One region of the Roseburia sp. AM16-25 genome, then DNA from elsewhere that is predicted to be linked to it. Evidence: predicted binding sites of a transcription regulator. Region 1 holds the regulator's gene; each other region holds the start of a gene.
The links. The regulator Rex, encoded in region 1, represses fermentation and respiration genes when NADH is low (regulators of the CRP and FNR family bind a similar motif). The targets are predictions, from matches to a motif close to ATTGTTAANTANTTAACAAT.

Region 2: DW183_RS01020 (butyryl-CoA:acetate CoA-transferase) is a predicted target of Rex. The motif match lies at 5,061-5,080, and genes of this name have one in related genera.
Region 3: fucO (lactaldehyde reductase) is a predicted target of Rex. The motif match lies at 4,317-4,336, and genes of this name have one in related genera.
Region 4: DW183_RS06345 (acyl-CoA carboxylase subunit beta) is a predicted target of Rex. The motif match lies at 3,922-3,941, and genes of this name have one in related genera.

What each region holds. Positions count from the first base shown of each region.
Region 1 covers NZ_QUCW01000002.1:623,613-631,278, forward strand. The annotation lists gene alr (alanine racemase) at 1-377, opposite strand, end outside; gene DW183_RS06950 (NAD(P)H-hydrate dehydratase) at 380-1,873, opposite strand; gene DW183_RS06955 (hypothetical protein) at 1,870-2,547, opposite strand; gene DW183_RS06960 (redox-sensing transcriptional repressor Rex) at 2,569-3,198, opposite strand; gene DW183_RS06965 (ABC transporter ATP-binding protein) at 3,309-5,252, opposite strand; gene DW183_RS06970 (NADP-dependent isocitrate dehydrogenase) at 5,262-6,470, opposite strand; gene DW183_RS06975 (AraC family transcriptional regulator) at 6,524-7,666, opposite strand, start outside.
Region 2 covers NZ_QUCW01000001.1:210,259-217,924, reverse strand. The annotation lists gene DW183_RS01035 (heavy metal translocating P-type ATPase) at 1-2,601, shown strand, start outside; gene DW183_RS01030 (pyridoxal phosphate-dependent aminotransferase) at 2,682-3,875, shown strand; gene DW183_RS01025 (glycosyltransferase family 2 protein) at 3,933-4,982, shown strand; gene DW183_RS01020 (butyryl-CoA:acetate CoA-transferase) at 5,101-6,441, shown strand; gene DW183_RS01015 (5'-nucleotidase) at 6,519-7,517, shown strand; gene crcB (fluoride efflux transporter CrcB) at 7,606-7,666, shown strand, end outside.
Region 3 covers NZ_QUCW01000002.1:57,686-65,351, reverse strand. The annotation lists gene DW183_RS04195 (anti-sigma-I factor RsgI family protein) at 1-389, opposite strand, end outside; gene DW183_RS04190 (helix-turn-helix transcriptional regulator) at 495-1,931, opposite strand; gene DW183_RS04185 (M15 family metallopeptidase) at 2,087-2,821, opposite strand; gene fucO (lactaldehyde reductase) at 3,076-4,224, opposite strand; gene DW183_RS04175 (GNAT family N-acetyltransferase) at 4,626-5,198, opposite strand; gene DW183_RS04170 (GGDEF domain-containing protein) at 5,198-6,226, opposite strand; gene DW183_RS04165 (dihydroorotate dehydrogenase) at 6,236-7,141, opposite strand; gene DW183_RS04160 (dihydroorotate dehydrogenase electron transfer subunit) at 7,141-7,666, opposite strand, start outside.
Region 4 covers NZ_QUCW01000002.1:503,386-511,051, forward strand. The annotation lists gene DW183_RS06325 (D-alanyl-D-alanine carboxypeptidase family protein) at 1-1,111, opposite strand, end outside; gene DW183_RS06330 (segregation and condensation protein A) at 1,234-1,983, shown strand; gene scpB (SMC-Scp complex subunit ScpB) at 1,999-2,571, shown strand; gene DW183_RS06340 (D-alanyl-D-alanine carboxypeptidase family protein) at 2,647-3,891, shown strand; gene DW183_RS06345 (acyl-CoA carboxylase subunit beta) at 4,021-5,448, shown strand; gene DW183_RS06350 (OadG family protein) at 5,461-6,174, shown strand; gene DW183_RS06355 (biotin/lipoyl-containing protein) at 6,192-6,548, shown strand; gene DW183_RS06360 (sodium ion-translocating decarboxylase subunit beta) at 6,581-7,666, shown strand, end outside.

The DNA of each region.
Region 1 (7,666 bases):
GCCTTTTTATGACATTTTTCCGCTGCCGCATCCAAGGCTTGCGCCACATCCTTGCGGTAAATCCCAAAACGGATATCCTGCAGAATCAGATCTTCATAATCTTTTTCAAAGACATAGCCTAAAATCAGAATCATCTTCCCAATGCCTGCTTTTCGCAGTTCCAAGGCTTCTTCTGCCGTTGCAACCGCATAACCGCTGATGCGGTCATTGTCCTCTAAATGCTTAGCAATTGCCTTAGCACCATGCCCGTAGGCATTGGTCTTGATAACAGCCATCATGCCGACGTCCTGCGGCAGTTTTTCTTCCATTGCCTGCACATTTTGATCTAAGGCATCAAAATCTACGATGGCGTAAACACGCCTTTTTTCTATTTCCACTGTCATCTTCCTTCTTTCTGATAGATCGTTTTTATTCCTTTTATGATGTCACCTGCCTGCATGCAAAGATTAGCCTCTGTCCTTGCGGCTTCCTCTCCCGCAAGTCCATGCAGGTAAACGCCCAGTGATGCCGCATCTTCCGGTCTTAAGCCCTGCGCGATCAATCCTGCGATCACACCGGTCAAGACATCACCACTGCCGGCTGTCGCCATACCGCTGCAGCCGCTCGCATTGATATAAGTCGTGGCATAAGGCACGGATACGATCGTAGCCGCATCCTTAAGTGCACAAATGACCTGATAATCTCTTGCAAAATCCTGTGCTATGGATAATTTATGGTCAGTCACATACATAAGCGGACTGCCCATCAGGCGTGCCATTTCACCCAGATGCGGAGTGATGACGGTCTCTGTATGCGGCTTTTTCAGCCACTGTAAATGTTCTGCCAGAATCCCCAACGCATCCGCATCCACCACCATCGGCACTGCAGCATTTTCTAAAGTCGTGCGGACCAGGTTCTCCGCCAGATTAGACTTTCCAAGCCCCGGTCCTATGGCTATGGCATCCGCCCAAGCAAGTTCTTCCAACAACTGCTTTTCATTCCATTTATCATAGGTAACAAGAATGGCTTCCGGGAATCGTGTCAAAATGATGTCACGATTGCATCTTGGTGTATAGACCTTGACCATGCCGGCACCACTCGTCAGAGCACTTTTCGATGCAAGATAAGCCGCGCCTGCCATATCCTCACTGCCTGCGATCACAAGCACCTTTCCCCGGCTTCCCTTGTGATCATCCGAGCTTGCCTGCGGTAGTTGTTTTAGATCTTCTTTTTCCAGACTCTTACAAGGAAGAACCTGATCTGCCAGACTGCATGATTCGATTCCGATTGCAGATACGATCAATTCACCACAGTATTTTTTCCCCGGATAAAGCATCTGTCCGACCTTGGCAAAAGCAAAGGTTATGGTCGCATCCGCCAAAAATGCCTGCCCCATGATCTGTCCGTCATCCGCAGATACACCGGATGGTATATCCACCGCCAGCCGGTAGGCATCCATGGCATTGACCTCTTGCAAAAGTGCAGGATAGTCACCGCCCAATTCTCTGGAAAGTCCGATACCAAACAGGGCATCCACAATCACCTGGGCGTCTGCAAGTGTATCCGTAGAACTAGACAAGTCCATGCCATACTGCCGACAGATCTTTTGCTGCGCCATGTTTTCCGGCGAAGCCTTGGAAAAATCGCCCACCAGGCATACCGACACCTGACCCCCCTCTAAGTATAAAAGCCTTGCAATGGCGAGTCCATCCCCACCATTGTTGCCACTTCCACATAGTATGACGATCTTCTTTTGCCACAAATCTCTTTCATGCAAAAATGAAACAACCGATAACGCGGCTCTCTCCATCAGCACCATGGAAGGCAGACCATAATGCTCGATCGTGCGGCTATCGCATTGTTTCATTTCGCGACTGTTTAAAATATATTTCATACGTCTCCTTTTTGTACATCTTTTGATAACTGTTTGTCCTGGGTCGTATCACCGGACGGGCGATCCTCTCCTGTGATCAGATCCACATCATCATTTTGCACATCAAAAAGATTGATGATATCTTTTCCAAATATATCATGCATATATGCATAGATTTCTTTATTGTTGATCTCCCGATTCTGTTTGCGGATGATGTTCTTTTTTAATTCTACCCGGACCTTTTTGATCCATTCCGCAATCTCCTCGGCTTCTTTGCAATTGGTGCGCAGACGATCATAACAAAAGGTCATGGTCTCCATCATCAGCGCGTCATTGCAGGTCTGTATCTCCTTTGGGATCTCCAAAAGGGCATCCTCGTTGGCTGCGATCTTTTCCTTGACTTCCTCGATCAGCCGTTTGTTCTCGTCCATCTGCCGGCTGTGCGTCTCCTTGTCCTCCTCTGCGTCCATATGCTCTACGATATTCTGCATAAGGGATGACTTGACCTTCTTTAAATCCTTTAACTCCTGCGTCAGGCGTCCCTGCCGCTCCAAGATCTCCTTCAACTGGCTTTCCAGTTCCTGCACCTCTTTGGGCTTGCCATCTAAGGCAAAAAGCCGGTGCCATTTCTGGTCCAAGACCAGAATGGGTATTTTTGTTTTCGCCAGTGCTTCTGTAAACGCCTGTCGTTCCATACGCTCACCTTCTTTTGAAAACTATTTTTTGTGGTTGGCAATATTGTAAGAAAGCTGCATCAGACTATCGGACAGATGCACATTCTCTACGACCATATCCTCCACATCATCCAGATCGACATGGGCAAAATTCCAGATGGCATGTACGCCCAGGGAAGATAACTGTGCCGCGGTCGCTTCTGCATTCTGCTTTGGCAGGGTCAGTGCCGCAATATCCACACGTGTTGTCTTTACAAATTCTGGTAATTCCTCCAACATACGGATTGGGATATCTCTTACCTCTTTCCCCTTCAATGCCGGATTGACATCAAACAGACCGACGATCTTGAAACCTAATTTTTCAAACTTAACATAATTGGCGATTGCCTGCCCCAAGTTACCGATACCGATCACGATCACATTGTGTGTCTCATTCAATCCTAAGATCTTGCCGATTTCATCATATAAGTACTGAACATTATAGCCATAGCCCTGCTGACCGAAACCACCAAAATTGTTGAGATCCTGCCGGATCTGGGATGCCGTCACATGCATACAACTGCTGAGTTCGTTGGACGAAATGCGCTCCACTCCTGCATCAAGCAATTCTCCTAAATATCTGTAATATCTTGGCATACGACGAATGACTGCCTGGGATATTTCCTTTTCCACGTTAAATTCCCCCTACTTCCACTGTCAATGATGACATATATATCATATTTATATAAAAATTATAAATATTTTAAATATATATGTCAAATTTTTAACAGAATCCGCCTATCCTATGCGAAATCATTTGTCAGTGTCTCCGACAATTCTTCCCAACTTTCATAGAGGGCATCCAATTCTTCCTGTAACTTTTCCTGTTTTTGTGATAATTCATTAAGCTTTGCCGAATTTGTCGCCACATCGTCCTTGGCAAATTCTTCCTCGATCTGACGCAGGTCTTCTTCGCAGGCGGCAATGCGGTCTTCCACCTCTGCCAGACGATTTTCTACCTTGCGCTTTTCGCTCTGGATCTTCTTTTGCTGCTTCCAATCCGTCTTTCCTTCAGATTGTCCGGAAATCGATTCTGTATCACCACGCTTTGCGTCTTGTACTGCTTTTTCCTGTGCCATACGCTCTGTTTTCTTTTGGATGAAATAATCATAATTACCCAGATATACGCTGAACTGATGGTTTTCAAGTTCTAAAATCTTGTCTGCAGTCTGGTTGACAAAATAACGGTCATGTGACACATAAAGCACCGTTCCCTCATAGGCATTGATGGCATTTTCCAGGATCTCCTTGGACTCCATATCCAAATGGTTAGTCGGCTCATCTAAGATCAAAAAGTTGGCACCGGACAACATGAGTTTGGCAAGGGAGATACGTCCACGCTCTCCACCGCTCAGATCGCCGATCCTCTTGTAGCAGTCATCCCCTAAAAACATGAATGCCGCAAGCACATTGCGAATCTTTGTATTGTTTAAGTTTGGATAGGCATCGCTCATTTCTTCAAAGAGTGTTTTGTCATCATCCAAAACCTGTTGTTCCTGATCGTAATAACCAATCGTAACATTTGCGCCGAGCCGGAAAGAGCCGGAATCTGCGGTCACAATCTCATTGATGATCTTAAGCAATGTTGTCTTTCCTGTACCGTTATCACCAAGGATGGCAACGTGCTCACCTCTTTGCAAAAGGAAATCTACGTTAGAAAAGAGCGGCATGCCATCATAGGATTTTGAAAGTCCGATCAGTTCCAGTACATCATTGCCGCTTGTCACATCTGGTTGCAAGGACAATTTCATATGTTCCTGCGCATCGATCGGTTTTTCCATAACATCCATTTTATCGAGGGCTTTCTGACGGCTCTCTGCACGTTTGATGGATTTTTCACGGTTAAACTGTTTTAACTTATCAATGACTTCCTGCTGATGGGCAATGGATGCCTGCTGTTTTTCATATTCACGCATCATGGTCTTACGGATCTCTTCTTTTTGCATGGCAAAGGCAGAATAATTCCCTTTGTAAACATGTGCAGTATGCATGCTGATATCAATAACCTTTGTAACGATACGATCCAGAAAATAACGATCATGTGCTACAATAACAACGGTTCCCTTATAATTCATAAGGAAGTTCTCTAACCACTCAATAGAATTCAGATCCAAATGGTTGATCGGCTCATCTAAAAGCAGGATGTCCGGTTTCAAAACAAGGAGTCTTCCGAGAGATACACGGGTTTTTTGTCCACCGGAAAGCATATCCATCGTCTTTGAAAAATCCTCTTCGGAAAAACCAAGTCCACGAAGCACGCCCTGTACTTCCGATTCATACGCATAACCGTTCATATGATCAAAAACATCATGCATCTCATGATAGCGGACAAGCAGTGCATCTAAGGCATCATCTGTCAGTTTTGTCATCTGTTCTTCCATTTTTTGCAGGTTTTTCTGCATTTCCAAAATATCTGTACGCGAAGAATAGACGGTCTGATAGACCGTCTCATTTCCTTCCATATTCTGATACTGCGCCAGATAACCGATGGTGGTATCCTTGGCAAAAACAACCGTTCCTGCATCGGTATCCAACTCACCCGTTATCATCTTTAGCAGTGTTGATTTTCCTGCACCATTATTTCCGACAATGGCTACCTTGTCTCCTTCATTGATCTGAAAAGAGACATTCTTTATGATGTCATCACTTCCGAAAGATTTCGAAAGATTCTGGCAGGATAAAATCATGGCTTCCTCCTATAACATGCCCTCAAGCCTTGTTCTGATGGCTTTGATAAATTCCTCACTATTCAAAACGACTGGATTTGGAATACTTGTGATCAGAGCAAGATCTTTTGTCATCTTTCCATCCTCAATCGTCTTGATGCATGCCTGTTCCAATTTGTCTGCAAAATCGCAAAGTTCCGGTGTGCCATCCAACTCACCGCGTTTTCTCAGTGCGCCTGTCCATGCAAAGATCGTAGCAACAGAGTTCGTGGATGTCTCCTCTCCCTTTAAGTGCTTGTAATAATGTCTCTGTACGGTTCCATGAGCCGCCTCATACTCATAGACGCCCTGTGGAGATACCAGAACAGAGGTCATCATGGCAAGAGATCCAAAAGCAGACGATACCATGTCACTCATGACATCGCCATCGTAGTTCTTACAAGCCCAGATATAACCGCCCTCAGACTTCATCACACGAGCTACGGCATCATCGATCAGGGTATAGAAATAAGTAATGCCTGCCTCGGCAAACTTATCCTTATAAGACTCCTCATAAATCTCCTGAAAAATATCCTTAAAGGTATGATCGTATTTCTTAGAGATGGTATCCTTGGTCGCAAACCAAAGATCCTGCTTTGTATCTAAGGCATAGTTAAAGCAAGCCTTTGCAAAACTTTCGATAGAATCATTCAGGTTATGCTGTCCCTGAACAACACCGGTGCCGGTAAAGTTATGTACCACTTCTCTCGTCTCACTGCCGTCTTCAGCCGTATAAACAAGTTCTACTTTTCCCGGTCCCGGAACAATCATCTCTGTATTTTTGTAGACATCTCCATATGCATGACGCGCGATCGTGATCGGTTTCTTCCAATTCTTTACGCAAGGCTCAATTCCTTTTACGATGATCGGTGCGCGGAATACCGTTCCGTCCAAGATGGCACGGATGGTTCCGTTTGGACTCTTCCACATCTCTTTCAGATCATATTCACGCATACGCGCTGCGTTTGGCGTGATTGTGGCACATTTTACAGCAACGCCGTATTTCTTTGTTGCCTCTGCTGAATCGATTGTCACCTGATCATTTGTCTCATTACGATATTCAAGACCGAGATCATAGTATTCTGTCTTTAAATCTATAAACGGCAGTAACAATTCATCCTTGATCATCTTCCAAAGGATCCTTGTCATCTCATCACCATCCATCTCAACCAGTGGTGTCTTCATCATAATCTTGCTCATGTCATTTGCCTCCTTAGCATTTTCACTATTGTACTTTAGTATAGCAAAACTTTTTACTGTGGTAAAGTCACGAATATTCCATGTCGGTAAGCGTGGGGGCTTACCCCCACTGTTTGCTTGAAAATTCTGGTAAAACTGGATGCATTCTCGTATCCACACTCCATTGCGATTCTTTCCACGGGCAGTGTGGTATCCCGCAAAAGCATCTTTGCTCGTTCCATCTTCATATCGCGAATCACATCTTTAAAATTTTTCCCTGTTGCATTCTGCACAATGCGGATCAACTGGCGTCTGCTATAATGAAACCTATCCTCCAGTTCTTCCAGAGTCACACTGCGATAATTCTCACTAATATACCAAAAAATCTTAGCATATTCCTTTTTCCAGTTGGCTTTACAGTCCTGTGGAAAAACCAGATTCTGTTCATAATAGCGAAGCAAGTGCACAAAAATCGCATTCATGATAGTCTCACACATCTCACTGTGGTATTTTTCCTTGCATTTCTGTTCCTCCCAAAGATGATCAAACAAACGTGCAACCGTCATATCCGGCTTATCCTTTTCTGCTGTATGAAAAAGAATATAACTTATCTCTTCCTCTCCACGGAAAATCCGTTGAAAAAAAGAATATAGTAAAGGATTGCCGGAAAATACCCGAAAGAAAATCTCTAAAAAGGTCCGCTTGCGGATCGCTGATGTCATCGTCCTGCCATCGAGATCTCGCACGCCTTCTCCATGCTCAATATCCGGCGGCACGATCAGCACATCCCCCTCAACGAGTTCTAGTTTCTCCTGACGGAAAAAGCACTGACTTTCTCCCTCCATAACATAAATAATATCGAAATAATTATTCTTATGCCAGTGTGGAAGCATGCCCGGCTGCAAAAAGGCAGATGAAATACTGCTATCATTTTGTAAAAAAATTTCTTCCTGCTGTACACGGAAGATCTCCTGCAGACGCTTTTGCGCATCCTGATCAGGTTCACTTTGTACTTCCAGAAACAATTGTGCCAAGGGTGTCCTATAACTTTGTGGCAATTCGCTGACTGTTTCAAATGCCTGCCAGCGATATTCCCTGGCATTCTCCTCTTTCAGACATTGGGCTGTCCGTATCATGCAGGCAATATAGTCATCGTTCTCCAAAATCTCGCAATCCCCGGAACATAGACTGCGAAAGATCCTCCCATACTCCTTTTG
Region 2 (7,666 bases), on a different contig from region 1:
GGAATGTCCTGCGCGGCATGTTCGGCGCGCGTAGAAAAGGTCGTGCGAAATGTGGACGGCGTGACGGATGTAGCGGTCAACCTGTTGACCAATTCCATGAATGTGGAAGGACATGCGGATAGCGGAGCCATTATCGCAGCAGTCATAGAAGCCGGTTATGGTGCATCCTTAAAAGAAGATGGACAGGGAGGACAGGCGCAGGCTAAGAGTGGAGCAAGTGAAGCCGACCAGTTGGCGAGCACACAAAAGAAAGCCTTTCGTACTTTGCGCAACCGCCTGATCGCATCCCTTTGCTTTTTATTGCCGCTCATGTATGTTTCTATGGGACATATGATGTGGGGCTGGCCTTTGCCATCTTTTATGGCAGGCAATCATGTGGCAATGGGCTTGTATCAGTTGCTTTTGACGGTGGCGGTCATGGTCATCAATCAAAAGTTCTTTATCAGCGGCTTTACCAGCGCATGGCACAAGTCTCCCAATATGGATACCCTGGTAGCCATGGGAGCGGGCGCATCGTTTGGCTATAGTGTCTACGCCCTTTTCGCTATGACCGGGGCACAGATGGCAGGCGATATGGACGGCGTTATGAAGTATCTGGATTCTTTCTATTTTGAATCTGCAGCCATGATCCTGACCTTGATCACGGTCGGAAAGATGCTGGAGGCATATTCCAAGGGAAGGACGACCGATGCTCTGCGTGGGCTGATGGAACTGGCACCAAAACAGGCAACGATCCTTGTGGATGGTGCAGAGAAAAAGGTGCCGATCGATCAGGTCAAGGTGGATGATGTCTTTGTGGTACGTCCGGGCGAGAGCATTCCGGTGGATGGCGTGATCCTTTCGGGACAAAGCGCCATTGATGAATCCGCGATCTCCGGTGAGAGTATCCCGGTAGACAAAGAGGTGGGCGATGAAGTGACGGCTGCGACCATCAATGCTTCCGGTTTTATTACCGCAAAGGCTACGCGTGTCGGCTCGGATACCACACTTGCCAAGATCATTCACATGGTCAGTGATGCATCGGCAACCAAGGCACCGATCGCCAAGGTGGCAGACAAGATATCCGGTATTTTTGTCCCGGCAGTCTTAGGTATCGCTCTGGTGGCATTTTTGATCTGGCTTGCTGTCGGACAGACCTTTGGTTTTGCACTTTCCCGTGCCATTGCCGTACTGGTGATCTCCTGCCCGTGTGCGCTTGGACTGGCAACGCCGGTAGCGATCATGGTCGGCAACGGTGTCGGTGCCAAGAAGGGCATCCTCTTTAAGAATGCAACTTCTCTGGAACAGGCAGGTAAGACGACAACAGTTGTCTTAGATAAGACAGGTACGATCACTAAGGGTCAACCAAAGGTGACTGATATCGTACCGCAGGAAGGCATTTCGGCAGAGGAATTACTGGCACTGGCGGCATCCTTGGAAAGCAAGAGCGAACATCCGCTTGCCAAAGCAGTGATCGCCTACGGAGAGGCACAAAACATTGTCTCGGATCCGGTAGAGGGATTTGAGAGCATGGCAGGCAATGGTTTGTCGGGGCTGTGGCGTGGCAAACGCATTTACGGTGGCAAGGAAGAATTTATCGCACCGCTTGCCAAGGACTCTTTTTCTGCTTTTGCAAAGAGCCATGAGATCGAACTTTTGGCAAAGCAGGGAAAGACACCGCTCTTTTTCTCCAGCCAGGATCAATTTTACGGTATGATCTGTGTGGCAGATGAGATGAAAGAGGACAGTCCGCAGGCGATCGCAGAACTGAAAAATATGGGCGTGCATGTCGTCATGCTGACGGGTGACAGGGTAGAGACAGCCCAGGCGATCGGAGCGCGTGCAGGCGTAGACGAGGTCATCGCGGGGGTTCTGCCGGATGGCAAAGAAGAAGTGGTCCGCCGCTTCTCTCAAGATGGTCACGTCATGATGGTAGGCGATGGTATCAATGATGCCCCTGCTCTGATGCGAGCGGATGTTGGTGTTGCCATTGGCGCAGGTACGGATATTGCCATAGATGCCGCTGATGTGGTGCTGGTCAACAGCCGTCTTACGGATGTGGCAGCCGCCATCCGCTTGAGCCGTAGAACGCTTCGGAATATCCACGAAAACCTCTTTTGGGCATTTTTCTACAATGCCATTGGTATTCCGTTGGCAGCCGGACTCTGGTATCCGTTTACCGGATGGGAGTTAAACCCGATGTTTGGTGCGGCGGCAATGAGCCTTTCCAGTTTCTGCGTCGTGACCAACGCCCTGCGTTTGAATTTTGTCGATATTTACAGTACCGAGCGGGATAAAAAAGTCAAAGGACAAAAAGCAAAATCGCACGTTACAGAAGCGCAAGATACTGTTATAATAGAAGACAAGACAAAGGCGGATCAAAAAGAAAAGATAGATAAGGAGAATTCTGACATGGAAGAAACATTAAAAGTTAAGGGAATGATGTGTGCACATTGCGAGGCACACGTAAAGGAAGCACTGGAGAAGATCGACGGTGTGACCGAGGCAAAGGCAGATCATGAGGCATGCGAGGTCGTGGTCAAGATGAGCGCACCGGTAGCCGAGGATGTGCTTGCTGCCGCAGTAAAAGATGCCGGATATGAATTTGAAGGAATAAAATAAAAAAATGCCGCAGTCTTTGATCGGACTGCGGTTTTTTCATAATTTTTTACCGGAAAATATAGAAAGGAAAGATGTAAAAGATGATAAACGAAACTTACAAGGCGATGTTGGGCGGCAAATCCATCATCCGTGAATTGAGTGAATACGCGACAAAAAGGGGAGAGAAGATCGGGTATGACAATGTTTTTGACTACAGTCTGGGCAATCCCAGCGTGCCTTGTGCCGAGGATTATACCAAGGCGATCATTGACATGCATGAGACCATGAATCCCATGGAATTGCACGGTTACAGCCCATCTACCACCATTCCTTCGGTGCGCAAAGCGGTCGCAGAGAGCCTGAACCGGCGCTTTGGCATGCAGTACGGCATGGAACATATCTTTATGACGAGTGGTGCAGCAGGCGCATTGGCGCATGCCCTGCGTGCGGTTACCAAACCGGGCGACACGGTGCTGACCTTTGCACCATTTTTCCCGGAATATACACCTTACGTTGAAGGAACCGGGGCAAAGTTAGAGGTTGTGCCGGCACATACCAAGGATTTCCAGATCAATTTTGAGGCTTTTGAGGAAATGCTGACAGGGGACGTGATGGCGGTGCTCATCAATACACCAAACAATCCGTCCGGTATCGTCTATTCGGAGGAGACCATAGAGCATTTGGCAGATCTTTTGCGTCAAAAGGAAAAGGCATTCGGACATGAGATCTTTTTGGTCAGCGATGAACCATACCGCGAGATTGCCTTTGATGGAAAAAGCGTGCCGTATCCGAGCCGCTATTATGACAACACGCTCTCCTGCTATTCTTTTTCCAAGAGTCTGAGTCTTCCGGGCGAGCGTATTGGTTATGTGGCAGTCAATCCAAAGGCGGTGGATGCAGATCTTTTAGTGCCAATCATGGCGCAGATCAGCCGTGGAACCGGACACAACTGTCCGTCATCTTCGGTGCAACTGGCTGTGGCACGCGTGTTGGATGAGACAAGTGATCTTTCCGTTTATGAGACCAATATGAATCTTTTGTATGATACCTTGGTAGACCTGGGCTTTACGGTGGTGCGTCCGGGAGGTACCTTTTATATTTTCCCAAAGGCACTCGAGGAAGATGCTAATGTCTTTTGCCAGAAGGCAAAGGAATACGATCTGATCCTGGTGCCGTCTGATAATTTTGGTGTGCCGGGGTATTTCCGTATGGCTTACTGCATTGATACGGAAAAGGTCAAGAGGAGCATTCCGGTATTGCGCAGATTTGTAGAGGAGCAATATCCGGATCGTTAGAAGGAATTTTGCAATTATATGGTTTATGGTGGATAGACAAAAGATAGGAGCAGGCAGATGCAGGATACGACAATCAGTTTGTGCATGATCGTAAAAAATGAAGAAAGGGTGCTGGCAAGGTGTCTGGATTCCGTCGCAGATCTTGTGGATGAGATCATTATTGTAGACACAGGATCGACGGATGCGACAAAGGAGATCGCCGCACGCTATACCGAGCAGATCTACGATTTTGTCTGGCAGGATGATTTTGCGGCAGCCCGTAATTTTTCCTTTTCTAAGGCAAGCATGGATTACATCTATGCGCCGGATGCGGACGAGGTCTTAGACGAGGAAAACCGGCAGGCTTTTCTGAAACTGAAAGCGGCACTCCTGCCGGAAGTTGAGATCGTGCAGATGAAGTATCATACGGTGACGGACTATAATACAGTCTTGAATGCCAAGATGGAATACCGTCCGAAACTCTTCAAACGCCTGCGGACATTTACATGGATCGATCCGGTGCATGAGACGGTGCGTCTGGATCCGGTCATTTTTGACAGTGATATCGTGATCAGTCATATGCCGGAAAATCTACACAGTAAGCGGGATTTTTCTATTTTTACCAAGGCAATCGCAGGGGATGGCGGGCTGTCGGATAAGTTGCAGCGGATGTATGCCATGGAATTGTATAAGACCGGGGATATTCTTGATCTTATGGATGCATGTCCTTATTTTTTAAGGATCTATGAGACAGAGAGTCAGACAGATAAACGCTCGCGCGCTGCTGCTATCCTGCTTCGGACATATCGCAGGCTGGGAGGGGAGCGGGACTTTTTCAAGATCGCCATCAAAGAGATGACAGATAAGCCATCCAGTGAGATCTGCGCAGAATTGGGTGATTACTATAGCGATGCCGGTGATGCGAAAGAGGCGGCTCTCTGGTACTACAATGCAGCCTATGAATCCGAGGCAATCCTGGATGTGCATGCGGGCAGTGACCGTGCACTGGAGGGACTGGTAGCGTCATACGAGGAAGTGCTTGCGCAGGAACTTTCCGAGGAGGAGCGGGACTATTTCATGGAATCCCTCTTGCAGGCGAAGCGGGCGCTGGAAGAAATAGAGGAATAAATGGACACCGGAGATGATCCGGTGTCTTTTCTTATACAAAAATATTGTAATTCGTGGCATAAGGTGGTAGTATAAAAGTATGGTAAATTTTTAACAATCTTGTGAGGAGGTTACGGAAATGGATTTTTCGCAGGAGTATCAGAGCAAACTAAAAACGGCAGATGAGGCTGTTAAAGTTGTGCAGTCGGGGGACTGGGTAGATTATGGTTGGTGTACGGGAACACCGGATGCCCTGGATCGGGCATTGGCAAGACGTACGGATGAATTGCGTGATGTCAAGGTGCGCGGTGGTATCTTATTAAAGCCACTGGCTATCTTTGAACGAGAGGATGCAGGGGAGCATTTTTGCTGGAACTCATGGCATATGGGAGGTTTGGAGAGAAAACTCATTGCCAGAGGCTGCGCATACTATAGCCCGCTTCGCTATTCTGAACTGCCACGTTATTATAGAGAGAACATTCAGCCGGATGACGTTGCTATGTTTGTTGTTGCACCAATGGATAAGCATGGTTACTTCAATTTCGGACCGAATGCATCCCATTTGATGGCGATTTGCGAAACGGCAAAACATATCATCGTTGAGGTCAATGAGAACATGCCTCGTTGTCTTGGCGGCATGGAAGAAGGCATACATATTTCCCAGGTGGATGCGATCGTGGAAGGAGAAAACCCTGCAATCGGTGAACTCGGCGGTGGTGGTCCTGCAACCGATATTGATAAGGCAGTGGCAAAATTGATCGTGGATGAGATCCCGAACGGCGCTTGTCTACAACTTGGTATCGGTGGTATGCCGAACGCGGTTGGATCCCTGATCGCCGAATCGGATCTGAAGGATCTGGGCGTGCATACAGAAATGTATGTGGATGCTTTTGTCGATATTGCGCGTGCGGGCAAGATCAATGGATCCAAGAAGAATATTGACCGCTTCCGTCAGACATACGCATTTGGTGCCGGCACGAAAAAAATGTATGATTATCTGGACGAAAATCCGGAATTGATGAGCGCACCGGTAGATTATACGAACGATGTGAGAAACATTGCTAAACTGGATAATTTTATTTCAATCAACAATGCAGTTGATTTTGATCTGTTTGGACAGATCAACGCAGAGTCTGCGGGAACCAAGCATATCAGCGGTGCAGGCGGACAACTGGATTTCGTTATGGGTGCATATATGTCACATGGTGGTAAGAGTATCGTATGCTGTTCTTCCACCTTTACCAGAAAGGACGGCACCGTGGAATCCCGTATTCAGCCGACATTGGCACCGGGATCCATCGTTACAGATACCAGAGCCAACACGCACTATCTGGTAACCGAATATGGCAAGGTCTGCCTCAAGGGATTGTCGACATGGGAACGAACGGAGAAGATCATTTCCATTGCACATCCGGATTTCAGAGACTGGTTGATCGAAGAAGCCGACAAGATGCATATCTGGAGAAGAAGTAACAAGTAGAGACAATAATGGGACACCTCTTTTGCTAAGATGGAATCACAGGAAATGGATGACATCTGGTGAAAGGGGTGTTTTTTATGCAGAAAAATTTTATGATCGGCATATCCAGCCGTGCCTTGTTCGATTTGGAAGAGGAAAATGCGATCTTTGAAAGTCAGGGGGTGGAGGCTTATGTGGATTATCAGATCGCACATGAAAAAGAAGTTTTAGCACCGGGAGCGGCGTTTTCCTTAATTCAGGCTTTTCTTGCCTTGAACCGGGAGAGGGACAGCCGGCAGATCGAAGTAGTCATTATGTCTAAAAATAGTGCGGACGCGGCACTCCGCATTTTTCACTCGATCGAATATTATGGGCTGGATATCACGCGGGCAGCCTTGACCGGTGGGGGTGCCATTGCGCCCTATCTGCGTGCCTATGGCGTGGATTTGTATTTATCCTTTAATGCAGAGGAGGTCAAGAACGCCCTGCAATCAGGGATAGCCGCCGGTGTCTTACTGCCCAGAGGAGCGATGGAAAATGGGGGGCATGCTGTTTCGACAAGGACTTTCCCGGGAACCTATCGGCAAGCCTATATGCGGGGGCAGATCAGGCAGCCCTTGGAAATCCGCATAGCTTTTGATGGGGACGCGGTCTTATTTTCCGGGGAAGCAGAGCGTACGTTTCAAGAACAGGGAGTGGAGGCTTTTTGTGCACAGGAGAGAGAACTGGCAGATGTCCCGCTGCGTCCGGGACCTTTTGCCCATGTTTTGCAGTTGATCTCAGAATTGCAGCAGAGGACAGAAGAAATGCGGGAAGGCTGGAAAGAGGATGCCGGAATACCGCGGATCTGCACAGCCCTTGTCACGGCGCGGAGTGCTCCGGCACATGAACGCGTGATCCGTACCTTACGGGCATGGGGGCTTCGGATCGACCAGGCCTTTTTTCTGGGAGGGATGGATAAGAGCCGGGTCTTGGAGGCATTTGGGGCACACATCTTTTTTGATGATAATGAGGAGAATGTGGAGAATGCTTCCGCGGTCGTGCTTTCCGCCAGAGTTCCCTGGGTGGAGGAGACGATGGAGCAGCAGGTAGGATAAAAGATGTGAAAGAAAAACAGCAGATCGACCCCGGCATATGCTATACTGTTAGGGTATGAGATCTTGGAATGAGAGAAGAGGGAGAGATATGATCTGGAATTGTTTTATGGTTGGTCTTGGAGGATTTGTAGGAAGTATTTTGCGCTATC
Region 3 (7,666 bases), 570 kb from region 1:
TCTTCTTTCATGTAGCCTTTTTCTGCTGCAATAGAAACCACAGTCTGTAATGTCTCGTCTAGTGTTTTCCCGGCAAACGATTTCTTGCCATATGCATCCTTTGCATCTGCATTCAGGCATTCCAATGCCACGACATTTTCATCTTCATCAAGATAAATATTAAATTCAGGATTAATTTTTACATGAATCACAGCCACATACTTCGCATTCTTTAATAGTGCTGCTACGTCATCTCCTGTTTCTTCCGGTTCATTTGTCTTTTCTGTTTTCTGATTTGTCGCACTCTTTTGTTCTTCCTGCTTTGCTTTTCCACATCCAAACATCATGGTAGAACATGCCAATACAAGGCAGAGTAAACAACAAAAAACTCCCACATTACGTCGTTGCATACGCTCACCCTCCAACAAAGTATTTACTACTTAATGATGGGTAAAATTCTAGCATATGCGGTCGTAATATGGGAGTTGACATATGTCTCAAATTGTCAAATTCCTTTACTTTTCCTGCATCCAGGCATAATAAAATTGGAGCAAACCAATTCTTGCCTTGGTATTTGTTTTCTCATTCATATTCGAAATATGGCGGTACAATGCTGCCCGCGAAATAGCAAGCTGCGTTGCCATCTCTGTCACATTATCTTCTGAATGAAGCATGCACGCAAGCACTTCCACTTCACGCGGTGTTAAGGAAAATTCCTGCGCAAAAAGTGCAAGCAATTCCTCCTCGCTTTTCTTATGTGTTTCTAATATCTTTTCTGTTTTTTCTGCTTCCTGCGATAAAATTGCATTTTCCTGTTTCCATCGCATTTGATCCCCATATCTCTGGTATACAAAAATCAAAACACTTGTAATGGCAAATAACACAAGTGCAATTACAATGGTGACATAACTTGGCGAATGTAAAAGTGCCAGTGACATTGAAGCCGTTCCCACCGCACACAGATTGTTGACAGCACGCCCCAGTCCAGCCCATAGTTTTCCCTCTTTCATTGCATACGAAAGACGCATAAAACTGCTGGCAAAATAAATGGAAAAGAAGCCGGCCGACAGATAAAATACAACCAATCCCAATAGAAATGGTCCACCGCACGTGATCACAACCACGCAAATCGTTGAAAGCATCATCACACAATACATGATGATGTTCTGGTAAGCACCTTTTTTGATATCATATAAAAATCCTGCAAGCAAACCACTGCATGCAAGTAAAAGCCTCGGCCATTGTCCAATATCCGCACCTCCACCAGCATGTACCAATGTCACCGCGTTATCTAATGTTGCAAAAATAAATGTCATGAGAGCGACAATAAAAATCAACAGCATGCCAGTCTTTCGTGCAACACCATCCGCTTCTATGAGCGGATGCGTTTCTCCTTGCGCACCGACCTGCTGTGCTTTTACCATAAACAAACCTTCCATAACAGCAAATGCCAAACATAAGAAAATCACCTGCACTGCTACGGATGAAATACAATTGTTATTGATAAACTGTAATAAAATCCCAAAGGCATAGGCACATCCTACCGTCCGTGCCAAATGCGATTTTTCTGTCTCATTTTCTGCCGCAAAAGTCTGCGCCACCAAATAATGCACACCACTTCCAAAATACCCAAGCAACAAGAATAAAAACATACCTGCGCGTAATGTATGTCCATAGCCGCTATGAATCTTGATAAAAAAGAACATCAGAATCACAGCAGCACTGCTCATGCTCCAAAACAGTTGCTTTATCTTTGCCGGTAACATTTTTTCCATTGGTGCATACAACAAAAATCCCAGCACACTACTCCCTAAGATATAGTTCTGTGCTAAGACCACACCATCTGCATCTGTCACAAAAGCCATCATATTATCAAAATAATATTCTGCACCAAGAAATACAAAGTAAAAAATCCCTAGCATTAAAATGGATCTCGCAGTACCTTTTCTCATATCTTTCTTCCTACCATTCAATAAGAGACAGCCACTTGGGCTGACTCTATCCTTATTTATACCCCCTATTTATTGAAACAACATGAAATCATTATAACGCAGTTTCCAAAGACACTAAAGGAATTTATTCTAAAGAAAAGTTTATAATTCATAAATTATGGTTTGAAATCGTACGCTTCGTAGGCTGTTGTATCGGAATAGTCCCACCATTCTCCCGCATAACCTACAAAACCACATTCTGTCATCACACGCTCCATCATTTTAGCGTTTCCTGCCGCTGTTTCCGGCACATCGCTGTAATCACGGTCTGCCTTGAGAGAAAAATCATCGAATGCCGTCGGCATTTCCACCTCATTTCCATCGAATGTAACAAGCGTCATGTCAATTGTCCCTCCAAGGTTATGTGCTTTCATACCATTGGCTGGGTTTGCAACATAACGTGGATTTGGACAGACCTGCCACAACTTTTCCTGTGCCGCAAACGGACGATAGGCATCCCATATTTTTATGTAATATCCCATAGCTTTGAATTTTTCCTGTGCCACTGCGAGTTTTTTTACTGTTCCATAGCGCAAATAGGCATCCTTAAAATCGTAGATGACCGTTCCCGTAAAATTATCTGCTGTGGCATACTTAAGATCCACCACAATATCCGGAATATAATCTGTAATTTTCACGAAGTCTGTATCTGCAGGTTCTGGTAACTGTTCTGGAAGTTGCTCTGCTTGCCGACTTTCCCTTTCTATTGATGTTTCTTTTTCCTGTTCGACCTTTTTCCCCTCTTTCCTTTGCACAGTTTGATATCTGCCATAGAAGATGACTCCTATCGTAAGACCAATCAGGACTACCACAAGAAACAGAAACACTCGTTTCTTTTTTTGCAAATTCATCTAACATCCTTCCACATGATCTGGGCCATTGCAGGCTCTTGTCACGTCATTGCTTGTCACATATTGATTATAATAGACCAATTCCACATCAGCAACCTAACAATAGAAATCGTCCACTTGTATGTGAAAAAACGTTTGCTAAACCCAAAACCGATTGGCTCTTTGTGAACCAATCGGGCTATAATTCCAAAAAAGTACACTCATCCTATACTAAGATGAGTGTACCCTTTGCGGTGTTACAAACTAGTTACAGACTAGAGAAGTGATTCATAAAGTTTTGTGATCTCCTCTACGCTTGTCTCTCTTGGGTTACCCGGTCTGCATGCATCATCATATGCTGACTGTGCCAGGAATGGAATATCTTCCCTCTTTACAATATCCTTTAAGTCTGCCGGGATACCAACATCTGCTGACAACTTCTTGACAGCATCAATAGCAGCCTTTCTGTACTCTTCCTGTGTCATATCGTCAACACCTTCTACCCCCATAGCGCGGGCAATCTCACGATACTTTTCGCCGGAAACCGGTGCATTGTACTCCATACCTGTTGGCAGGATAATAGCATTTGCCACACCATGTGGTGTATCGTAAAGTGCGCCCAAAGGATGCGCCATAGAGTGAACAATACCAAGACCTACATTAGAAAATCCCATACCGGCAACATACTGTCCCAAAGCCATATCTGCTCTGCCTTCCGGTGTGTTCTCAACAGCAGCACGGAGAGATCTTGAGATAATCTCGATTGCCTTTAAGTGGAACATATCGGACAACTCCCATGCGCCTGCTGTAATATATCCCTCGATCGCATGTGTCAGTGCATCCATACCGGTTGCAGCGGTAAGTCCCTTTGGCATACTTGCCATCATCTCAGGATCTACAAAGGCAACAACCGGAATATCCTTAGGGTCTACACATACCATCTTACGGTTTTTCTCTGCATCTGTGATAACATAGTTGATGGTAACCTCTGCTGCGGTTCCTGCAGTTGTTGGCACTGCAAAAATAGGAACACATTTATTCTTTGTAGGTGCAACGCCTTCAAGACTTACAACATCTGCGAATTCCGGGTTCTTAATGATGATACCGATTGCCTTCGCTGTATCCATGGAAGATCCGCCACCGATGGCAACGATATAATCAGCGCCGGATGCCTTGAATGCTTCCACACCGGTCTTTACATTCTCAACCGTTGGGTTTGGTTTGATGTTTGAGTAGAGTTCATAAGCGATCTTTGCCTCATCCAGTACGTCAAGCACTTTCTTGGTTACACCGAACTTTACCAGATCAGGATCTGAGCATACAAATGCTTTCTGAAATCCCCTTCCCAATGTTTCTGTTGCAATCTCTGCGATTGCTCCTGCACCATGATAAGATGTCTCGTTCAACACAAATCTGTTTGCCATAATAAAAAACCTCCTAATTTTGTTAAAATACCCAATTCTTCCGAACTGTCTTTTTCTACATTTTAACGCAATCCTAAGGTTTTACAAGTGAGTTTGATATTTTTTTGACAATAGACAAAAATGGTTTTCTTTTTTGCAAGAGAGGACACTTTTAGGAAAAGTAATCACAGTCTCCTTCTGCCCCTACTGCCTTCAAGGATTTCTTTTTTGGAGGCGCCTTGTCTCATCTGCTCGTATCTCTCTGCTTTCTTTTCTCTTATAAACATATTCCCAAAACCGTCCTTTCGATTGCTTCTCGATTTCCTCTATTAAATCACGTTCACTTTACCATAAATAGCAGGACAAAAAACGGACACAATCATGCGTCGATTGTGTCCCAAAAATTCCTATTCTATTCTCTTTCACTCCACAGTCCGGTAGGGCTTGATCTCTGTCATCCCCTTTTTATGTTCTCCTAAGAACTTTTCCAGTGTTGTCATGTGATACCAGCGGTCAAATTTATATCCGCTGTAATGCTGGGTTCCAGCAATGTGATAACCCATTTTCTGATGGAATTTCAGACTATCAAAGGTCAGGTAGTCATCTTCTGTCTCAGGCTCTGCGACCAGCGCGTAACAATTGACCACTCCCTGCTTTTTCAAAGCCGCTTCCAGTGCTTCATACAAAATACGACCCAATCCACCGCGCCTTGCTTCCTGATGGATATAAATAGACACCTCCACATCCCAGGCAAAAGCAGCTCTTTCATGATAGCGGTGGGCATAGGCATACCCAAGAATCTGACCATTACACTCAGCGACCAGATAGGGATACCACGCTTGAATACTACAGATCCGGTCAGTAAACTCTGCCACTGAAGGGACTTCTGTTTCAAAGGTGATCGCCGTATTCTTCACATAATAAGCATAAATTTCACACAAGGCCTCTGCATCCGAAACCCTAGCCTCTCGCACGCATATTTTCTTTTCATCCATCACATAATCACCTGATTTCCACCGTTGTATCTGGCAAGTTGTAACTTTTGCTCTGCTCTCTCAAACCAATCCTGCATCTCCATGCTATCTTCATAGACAGCCACGCCTCCGGACACCTGCAGTAAGCACTCCTCGGTCATATCCAACACCTGTATCTGCTGGATTTTTTCAAGCAAGTGGTCCAGTTTTTCTCTGCTTTCTGAAACATTTTTTCCGCCGATGGTAAATTCATTGCTATCCCATCTGGCGCAGGTGCAATCCGGCATCCGTCTCTGCATGCAATTTGCAATTTCGATCAGCGCCTGATCTGCCGCCACATGCCCATAGGTCTGACGGATCCACTCGTAATTATCCAGTTCCAATACAGCGATCCAACATTCTGTGGCATTCTCGCCTTTTATTGCTGCCCGGACGACATCCTGCATGCCATAGCGATCCAAAAGCCCGGTCATTGCATCTGTCTGTGCTAACTGACGCAAATTCTTTTCCATAGAATAAGAGTAGCGCGTCATGACATAGGCTAAAATGATCGGAATGACAAAGGCTAAGATCAAAATAGATAATTTTGTGTAAAAGTTTACCCATTCCGGCAAGACATAAACCGCCTTGTGATATCTGTCTATAAATTCAATGCAGATATAACTTATCATATATATTACACTGTAAAGGATCCCGTGCGCACTGCGTCCACGCAATTTCAGCGAGAAATAATCTGTATAGAAAAAGACGATTGGCATGCCAAGCAAAGTGATCTGTAGTCCACAATCCGTCCCCACAAAATAAGCTGCAAAGATCATGTGTACCATGACTTCGATCCCTACAATGCTGATAAACCAATCTATCTTTTCTTTTTGGATGATCCAGAAACTGATAATATAGATCAATACACTCAAAAAATTCAGGTTTCGCATTTCCACGACGTCTAAGGCATGGAAATAGAAAATAAACCATGTATGAATAATGAGCAGGGAAAAACTAAGGATGCGTGCAGACTGCATTGCTACTTTTTTATTAAAAAAACGATCCATACCCGCTCCTTAATGTACCGCTCCGATCAGATCCTGCACATTTTCCACATGCATACGTTTCATATAATCTTCGATGCCATCTGCGATCTCAAGGGTTGCCATCGGGTTATAGAAATTGGCGGTTCCTACCGATACCGCTGTAGCACCTGCTAAGATCATCTCGATCGCATCCTCGGCATTTTCAATACCACCCATACCAATGATCGGAAGTTTCACTGCCTGTGCCACCTGATAGACCATGCGTACCGCGATCGGATGCACTGCCGGTCCGGACATACCGCCTGTCTTATTTGCCAATGCAAAAGTCTGGCGATTGATATCGATCTTCATACCGGTCAGGGTATTGATCAAAGAAAGGACATCTGCACCGCCTGCTTCTGCCGCGCGTGCCATCTCCGTAATGTCTGTTACATTCGGGCTGAGTTTCATAATAACCGGCTGTTTTGCATGCTTTTTCACTTCTTTGGTGATCGCCTCTACCGCCTTTGGATCCTGTCCAAAAGCAATACCGCCTTCTTTGACGTTCGGGCAGGAAATATTGATTTCCAACATATCCACACGCTTTTCCTGTCCCAGACATTCCACAACCTCCAGATAATCTGCCGTAGTCTTTCCACAGACATTAACGATCACCTTGGTATCATAGCCTTCCAAAAAAGGCAGATCTCTCTGGCAGAAAACATCAATGCCCGGATTTTGCAGTCCGATGGCATTGAGCATACCGCTGCGCACTTCCGCCACACGCGGTGTCGCATTGCCCGGCCACGGCACATTTGCCACGCCCTTTGTCACGACCGCACCCAGACGGTTCAGATCTACGAACTCACTATATTCGGCTCCGGATCCAAAGGTTCCTGATGCCACCATGACTGGATTTTTTAAGGTTACCCCTGCTAAATTTACCTGTGTATTCATTAGAGTTCCACCTCCTCAGCCAGAAATACCGGACCATCCTTGCAGACCCTTGCATTATGCACATGAGAATGTGCATCTACTTCCTTGGTCTGGCAGACACAGCCCAGACATGCACCAATGCCGCAAGCCATCCGTTCTTCCATAGAAATATAGCACTTGATGCCCTTTTCTTCCGCAAACTTCTTAACGGCAGCAAGCATAGGCTTTGGACCGCAAGCATAGATGACATCCCCAGTCACATTCTTTTGCCGTAAGACATCCACGACCGTACCGTGTAGCCCAACCGAGCCATCATCCGTTGCGATCTCCACCTGTCCGTATGATTCAAATTGCTCTTTTAAAAACAACTGATCATCCCGATAGCCCAGAACGATTGTTGAATCCTGTTTTAATTGTTTTGCTAATTCTAACATCGGAGGCACGCCGATACCGCCACCGATTACGATTGGATGCTGACCTTCGAGTGGAAAGCCATTTCCCAAAGGTCCCAGAATCCTGACCTGTTCGTCTGTCTGCAGTTTGGAA
Region 4 (7,666 bases), 120 kb from region 1:
CCGGGATGGATCCGATCTGCTTGTCACCCAGGTAATAGTCGATGGAGCCGACGGTATCACCTTTTTTGATGGGAGCCGTGAGGTTTTCAGGCAGGTTTTGTTTACTGGTGATCTGGCTGAGATCTGCCTTCTTTTGATCCAGATAGGAAAAATCCTGCTTGGCAACTGCATGCAGGGTATCGGCGACTCCTTTTTTGACCGGGATCTGCAGGATCTTTTCGGTCGTTTTGTCCTGATAGATGGCAGTGTTGGCAAAGCCATAGGCAAACAGCGACTGGGCATCCCGAATACGGTCTTTGGAGGTCGGTGCCGCCATGATCACAGCGATCAGATCGATATTATCTTTGCTGGCTGTGGCGGACAGACAGAATTTGGCAAGGCTGGTCGAACCGGTCTTAAGACCTGTGGCATAAGGATAGGATTTGAGCAGTTTATTGGTGTTGGTCAGTGTAAAAGGAGTCTGTCCTTTCTTGGTCGTATGGGTAATATCTTCCTGCCAGATCTGGCAATAGTCGTAGATGGCTGGAAAACGCAGGATCAACTGGCGGCTTAAAAGGGCAAGATCCTTGGCACAGGAGTAATGGTCGGTGTCATCCAGACCGCAGCAGTTTACAAAATGCGTGTTTTCCATGGAAAGGGCGGCGGCTTTTTCGTTCATAAGGGCAACAAAGGCTTCTTCCGAGCCGGCGACAGTCTCTGCCATGGCAACGGCTGCATCGTTGGCAGAGGCGATGCTGATACATTTGATCAGTGTCTCTACGGTCTGTATCTCACCGGCTTCCAAAAAGACCTGTGATCCGCCCATGGAGGCAGCGTGTTCCGAAACGCTGACCTGGGTTTCCGGAGAGATCTGTCCGTTTTCGATGGCTTCAAAGATCAAAAGCAGGGTCATGACCTTGGTCACACTTGCCATGGGAAGTCTTGCGACCGCATCCTTTTCGTATAGGATACAGCCGGTCGAGGCTTCCATCAAAACCGCGGAAGGACAGGACAAGGTCAGGGCAGTATCCTGCGTCTCGTCTGCTTCTTCTGCAAGTGCGGGCATACAAAAAAGAGGCAGGAGCAAAAGAAGCGATAGAAGCAGACATAAGAGGGATTTATAGGATTTCATAAAATACCTCAGGAAATTACATTATTACCTAGTATATAAAAAGAAATGTCTCCTATGCCAAAAACTTGAAATTCATGGGAAAACCCAGTATAATAGAAAGGATTTTGTGAAGAGGTAGGCATATGGAATTAGAATTCAAGTTACAGGTGTTTGAAGGACCTCTGGATCTTCTTTTACACCTGCTAGATAAGAATAAAGTCAGCATTTATGATATTCCCATCGTAGAGATTACAAATCAATATATGGAATATATCCGACAGATGCAAAAACATGATCTGAATGTCGTTAGTGAATTTATGGTCATGGCTGCGACACTTCTGGATATCAAGTCCAAGATGCTGCTCCCGGCAGATCCTACCGAGGAAGAGGATGAGGAAGATCCGCGGGCAGAATTGGTGCAACAGTTGCTGGAATACAAATTATATAAATGCATGGCGTTTGAATTAAAGGATTGCCAGGTGGATGCCTCCCATATTTTTTACAAAGAGCCGACCGTTCCGGAGGAGGTTCTGGCATACACACCGCCCATTGATACCAAGGAACTGGTATCAGACCTGACCTTGAACCAGTTGAATGATATTTTTAAATCCGTATTGAAACGACAGAAGGACAAGATCGATCCCATCCGTTCCAAATTCGGAGAGATCCGCAAGGAAGAAGTATCACTGGAGGACAAGATGGGCTATTTGTCAGAGTACGCCGGCCAGCATAAAAACTTTAGTTTTCGTCAGTTATTGGAAAAACAGAGCAGTAAGATGGAAGTGATCGTGACTTTCTTGGCGATATTGGAATTGATGAAATCGGGAAAGATTCTGATCTCGCAGGAGCATACCTTTGATGATATTCTGATCGAGTCGAAAATCGCGGCATAGAATAGGAGTGACGTTATGGATCAAAAACAGATGGAGTCCATCATAGAAGGGATTCTTTTTACCTTTGGCGAGGCGGTGGAACCGTCACGTATCGCAAAGGCACTGGAAGTAGAGACAAAAGATGTCGTAAAGGCATTGGAACATATGAAAGAAACATGGGCAGAAGAAGGACGCGGGGTGCAACTGACGGAACTGGACGGTTCTTACCAGATGTGCACGAAGCCGGAACTCTATGAATACCTGATCCGCATGGCAAAGCAGCCACGCAAGCAGGTGTTGACGGATGTCCTTTTGGAAACCTTATCCATCATTGCCTACAAGCAGCCGATCACCAAATCGGAGATCGAAAAGATCCGAGGCGTATCCAGCGATCATGCCGTCAGCAAACTGGTGGAATATTCCCTGGTGACCGAACTTGGACGTCTGGATGCACCGGGAAGACCGATGCTTTTTGGAACCACGGAAGAATTCCTACGTTCCTTTGGCGTATCTTCCATTGATGAACTGCCGACGCCGACGACCGACCAGATGGAGACCTTTAAGCAGGAGGCTGAGCAGGAAATCAAACTGGATGTAGGCGGAGAATAGTTTTTCTACCGAAAATGTCATAAAAGAAAGAAGACCTCATAGTTTTTTATAAAGTCTGTTTGGGAGGATTTTGTCTTGCTTTTTATAAAAAAGATGCGGTCTTTTTTTATTGTCCTTTTTGTCATCCTGTTATGGCAGCCGCAAACCATCTGCGCAGCAGAAAAGCAAACGATCGATGCAAATTCTATCCATGCCTTGTCTGCGGTACTTTTAGATGGAGACAGCGGCAGGGTGCTTTATGAAAAAGAGGGTGAGTGCAAGCGTGCCAATGCCAGCACGACCAAGATCATGACCTGTATTCTGGCACTGGAAAACGGAAAGGAAGATGATATCGTCACGGTATCTGCCTATGCGGCATCCATGCCCAATGTGCAGTTAAATATCGAGGAAGGCGAGCAGTATTACCTCAAAGACCTTTTGTATTCTCTTATGTTGGAATCCCATAATGATTCTGCCGTGGCGATCGCAGAACACATTGGCGGGAGTGTGGAGGGCTTTTCTGCCCTGATGAATGAAAAGGCAAAAGAACTGGGCTGCAGCAATACCTGTTTTTTGACACCAAACGGTCTGGATGCTTCGGTTGGAGAAGATACCCATGGTACGACGGCACATGATCTGGCGCTTATCATGCGTTACTGTAGCTGGCAGTCACCCCGGGCGGAGCGCTTTTTAGAGATCACGCAGACAAATGCTTATTCTTTTACGTCGCTGACGGAGCAGGCAGATGGCAGTATGATCCCGGGGACACGGAACTTTTCCTGTACCAACCACAACGCCTATTTGAGCCAGAACCCTGACTGCCTGTCGGGAAAGACAGGATTTACCGCGGATGCCGGATACTGCTATGTGACTTCACTTTCTTCCGGCGGGCGGAAATTTGTCATTGCCTTGCTGGCGAGTGGCTGGCCAAACAATAAGACCTACAAATGGCAGGACTGCAATAAGATCTACCAATATGCCACGACCTATTATCAGATGCGCAAGGTCATGGATCCGGCAGAGGGCTTACAAAGCGTAAGGCTCCAAAGAGCCCAGAACCCGGACTATGATCTCAAAACCCAAAAGTCTGCCATGCCACAACTGACGGATATGCGAAAGGAAGTCCTTCTGGCAGACTGGGAGACCATGGCGATCCGCTTACATTATCCGCGCAGTATCGAAGCGACGGGCAAGGGACTTCAAGCGATCGGAAACGCAGAACTTCTGGTGGATGATGTGGTCATAGATACCTGTGACATCCTTTTGGAGGATAGTCTTGCAGTAAAAAATATGCCATGGTTCTTCCAGGCGATCCTGAAAAAATGGGCTATGTTTTTCTAACAAAAGATAGCAAAAAAACTTTGTAAAAATATAGTGAAATAATTAACAAAAGTGGTTGAAAAAGGAAGGACAAAACGTTATTATTACGGTAGAGAAATTTTGAATTTATATATATGGAGGAAAAGTAGCATGAGTAATGTAACAAACAATCCTGCTATTCAGAGGATGAATGAATTACTTGATGAGCACAGTTTTGTCGAATTAGGCGCGCTGGTAACATCAAGAAACACAGATTTTGATCTGAACCAGCAGCAGACACCTTCTGATGGTGTAGTGATCGGACATGGTCTGATCGATGGCAATCTGGTATTCGTATTCAGCCAGGATGCTTCTGTATTAAACGGAAGCATTGGTGAGATGCATGCAAAGAAGATCATGTCTGTGTATGATATGGCTATGAAGATGGGAGCACCGGTCATTGGACTTTTGGATTCCACAGGTGTCAGATTACAGGAATCTGTAGACGCACTTGAGAGCATCGGAGCCATTTATGCAAAGGCAGTTGCCGCATCCGGCGTGATCCCACAGATCATGGGTGTTTTCGGCTCTTGTGGCGGTGGACTCAGCGTACTTACTTCTGTCAGCGATTTCGCACTTATGACAAAGGATGCCAAGTTATTTGTCAATTCTGCAGATGCTATTTCCGGCAATCGTGCAGACAAACTTGACACAGCAAGCGCAGACTTCCAGTATGCAGAGGCTGGCAATGTTGATTTTGTCGGTGATGAGGCAGAGGTCATGGAAGAGATCCGTCGTTTCGTTACCATCCTTCCAGGATGCAATGTCGAAGAAGGCTGTGTTGAGGAATGTATGGATGATCTCAACCGTGCCGCAGAAGGCTTAGATGGCAAGGTTAAAAATCTTGCACTTTTTGCAGAGGAGATCTCAGACAATCATCTCTTTGTTGAGACCAAGGCTGGATTTGCAAAAGAAATGCTTACCGGTTTTATCAAGTTAAACGGTATTACCGTTGGCGTGGTAGGCAACCGTGAGGAGACTATGGCAGGTGATGAAGTCGTAGATCTTGGAACCAAACTTACGTCTGACGGATGCGAAAAGGCAGCAGATTTCGTTTCTTTCTGTGATGCTTTTGATATCCCGGTACTTTCACTTACCAATACAACAGGTTACGAGGCTTCCGTATGTGCTGAAAAGCATCTGGCAAAGGCACTTGGCAAGATGGTATATGCATTCGCAAATGCCACAGTACCAAAGATCTCTTTCCTCTGTGGACAGGCACTTGGTAGTGCTTATGTGACCATGAACGCAAAATCACTCGGCGCAGATCTTGTATTTGCTTTTGCTGATGCAGATGTTGCACCGATGGATGCTGAACTTGCAGCCAAGATCATGTACGCAGATGCTTCCGCAGATGTGATCGCTGCAAAGGCTGAGGAATATGCAAACACGAATTGCGGTGTGGCAAATGCGGCAAGACGTGGTTATGTAGATCGCATTGTAGAGCCGGCAGATGCCAGAAAGTATCTGATCGCCGGATTTGAGATGCTCTTTACAAAGAGGGTAGATGGCCCATACAAGAAACACGGAACAAAATAGAAAGGTGAGCATATGAAAAAGAAAATCATATTAATGGTCAGTACTTTAGTATGTATGCTCGCGTTATGCTCCTGCGGTAAGAGTCAGGTAGATCTGAACGGTTTATCTGAGACTCAGTTACAAAGCGCATGTGAGCAGACAGCAGGAGTTTTGGAAGGACTCGATGCAAACGAGAGCGAACAGTACTATTCTTACTATGCATCACAGGATGATGGTAAGATCTATGCCGATCTGATGGAACAGTGGATTGACGTACAGCCACAGATCGGAGATTTCGTTGGATATAAGGACTTTAGCGTGACGAAGGCAGGAAAGACGATTTCTGCGGTAGAGACGATCTCTTATACCAAGCGAGACATCAAACTTACTTATGTTATCAACGCCAACAGTCTGGAGACGACAGCGATCAATGTTGAGATCGTTTATTCTCTGGGAGAGACGATGGCAAAGGCAGGACTTAATACGGTCATGTCAATCTCCATCGTATTTGTGATCCTGATCCTGATCTCACTGGTCATCAGTGCGTTTAAGGTGATCCCGGTCATTCAGGCGAAGTTCTCCAAGGAAGAAAGTGCTCCGGCAGTCAAGGTTGCCCCGGCTGCACCAGTTGCCGCAGAGGAGACGGATGATACAGAATTGATCGCAGTTATTGCTGCAGCAATCGCTGCAAGCACAGGAAGTTCTACAGATGACTTTGTAGTACGTTCCATCAAGAGAAGATATTAATTTAGGAGGAATTATAAATGAAGAATTATACAATTACTGTAAATGGAAATGTTTATGATGTTACTGTAGAAGAAAAGGGAAGCACAGGAGCAGCACCGGTCGCTGCAAGCGCACCTGCACCAAAGGCAGCAGCACCTAAGGCTGCTACAGGCGCCGGAAGCATCAAGATCGAAGCAGGCGCAGCCGGAAAGGTATTCAAGTTGGAGGCAACTCCTGGTACAAAGGTTAAGGCTGGCGATACCGTATTAGTTCTTGAAGTTATGAAGATGGAGACTCCTGTTGTTGCACCTAAGGATGGTGTGGTTGCAACAATTGATGTAGCAGAAGGACAGGCTGTAGAATCAGGCGATCTGCTTGCAACAATGAACGAGTAACAGGCAACAGGTATTATTAGGAGGAACAATTCATGAGTTACGTTACAGAAACGTTAAGTAACCTTCTATCCCAGACGGCGTTTGCAAATTTGGACTACAAGAACTTTATCATGATCGCAGTTGCATGCGTGTTCTTGTATCTGGCTATCCGCAAGGGATTTGAGCCATTACTTCTGGTTCCGATCGCTTTCGGTATGCTTCTTGTTAATATCTACCCGGATATTATTGCAAGCCCGGAGGAAACGTCTAACGGTGTAGGCGGTTTGCTTTATTACTTTTATACATTGGACGAGTGGTCCATCCTGCCATCCCTTATTTTCCTTGGTGTTGGTGCGATGACCGACTTCGGTCCTTTGATCGCCAATCCGATCAGTTTCCTGCTCGGCGCGGCAGCTCAGTTCGGTATCTTTACCGCATATCTTCTGGCTATCCTGCTCGGATTCAGTGATCAGGCAGCAGCAGCGGTTTCCATCATTGGTGGTGCCGATGGTCCGACATCTATCTTCCTTGCCGGTAAGTTAGGACAGAGTAGTCTGATGGGACCGATCGCGGTGGCGGCATATTCTTACATGGCACTTGTGCCGATTATCCAGCCACCGATCATGAAGTTATTTACAACGAAAAAGGAACGTGCGATCCATATGGAGAACCTGCGTCCGGTTTCCAAGTTGGAAAAGATCTTATTCCCGATCGTAGTAACCATTATCGTATGTTTACTGCTTCCTACCACAGCACCACTGGTTGGTATGCTGATGTTAGGTAACCTTTTCCGCGAGTCAGGCGTGGTTCGTCAGTTGACCGAGACTGCATCCAATGCTCTTATGTATATCGTTGTTATCTTGCTGGGAACCTCTGTAGGTGCTTCTACAAGTGCAGAAGCCTTCCTGAACATCACAACGATCAAGATCGTTGTTTTGGGTCTGGTTGCCTTTGCGGTTGGTACCGCTGCAGGTGTACTCTTTGGTAAGTTGCTTTGCTTCCTTACTAAGGGCAAGATCAATCCGCTCATCGGTTCCGCAGGTGTATCGGCAGTACCTATGGCAGCACGTGTATCACAGAAGGTCGGTGCAGAAGAAGATCCTACCAACTTCCTGTTGATGCATGCAATGGGACCAAAC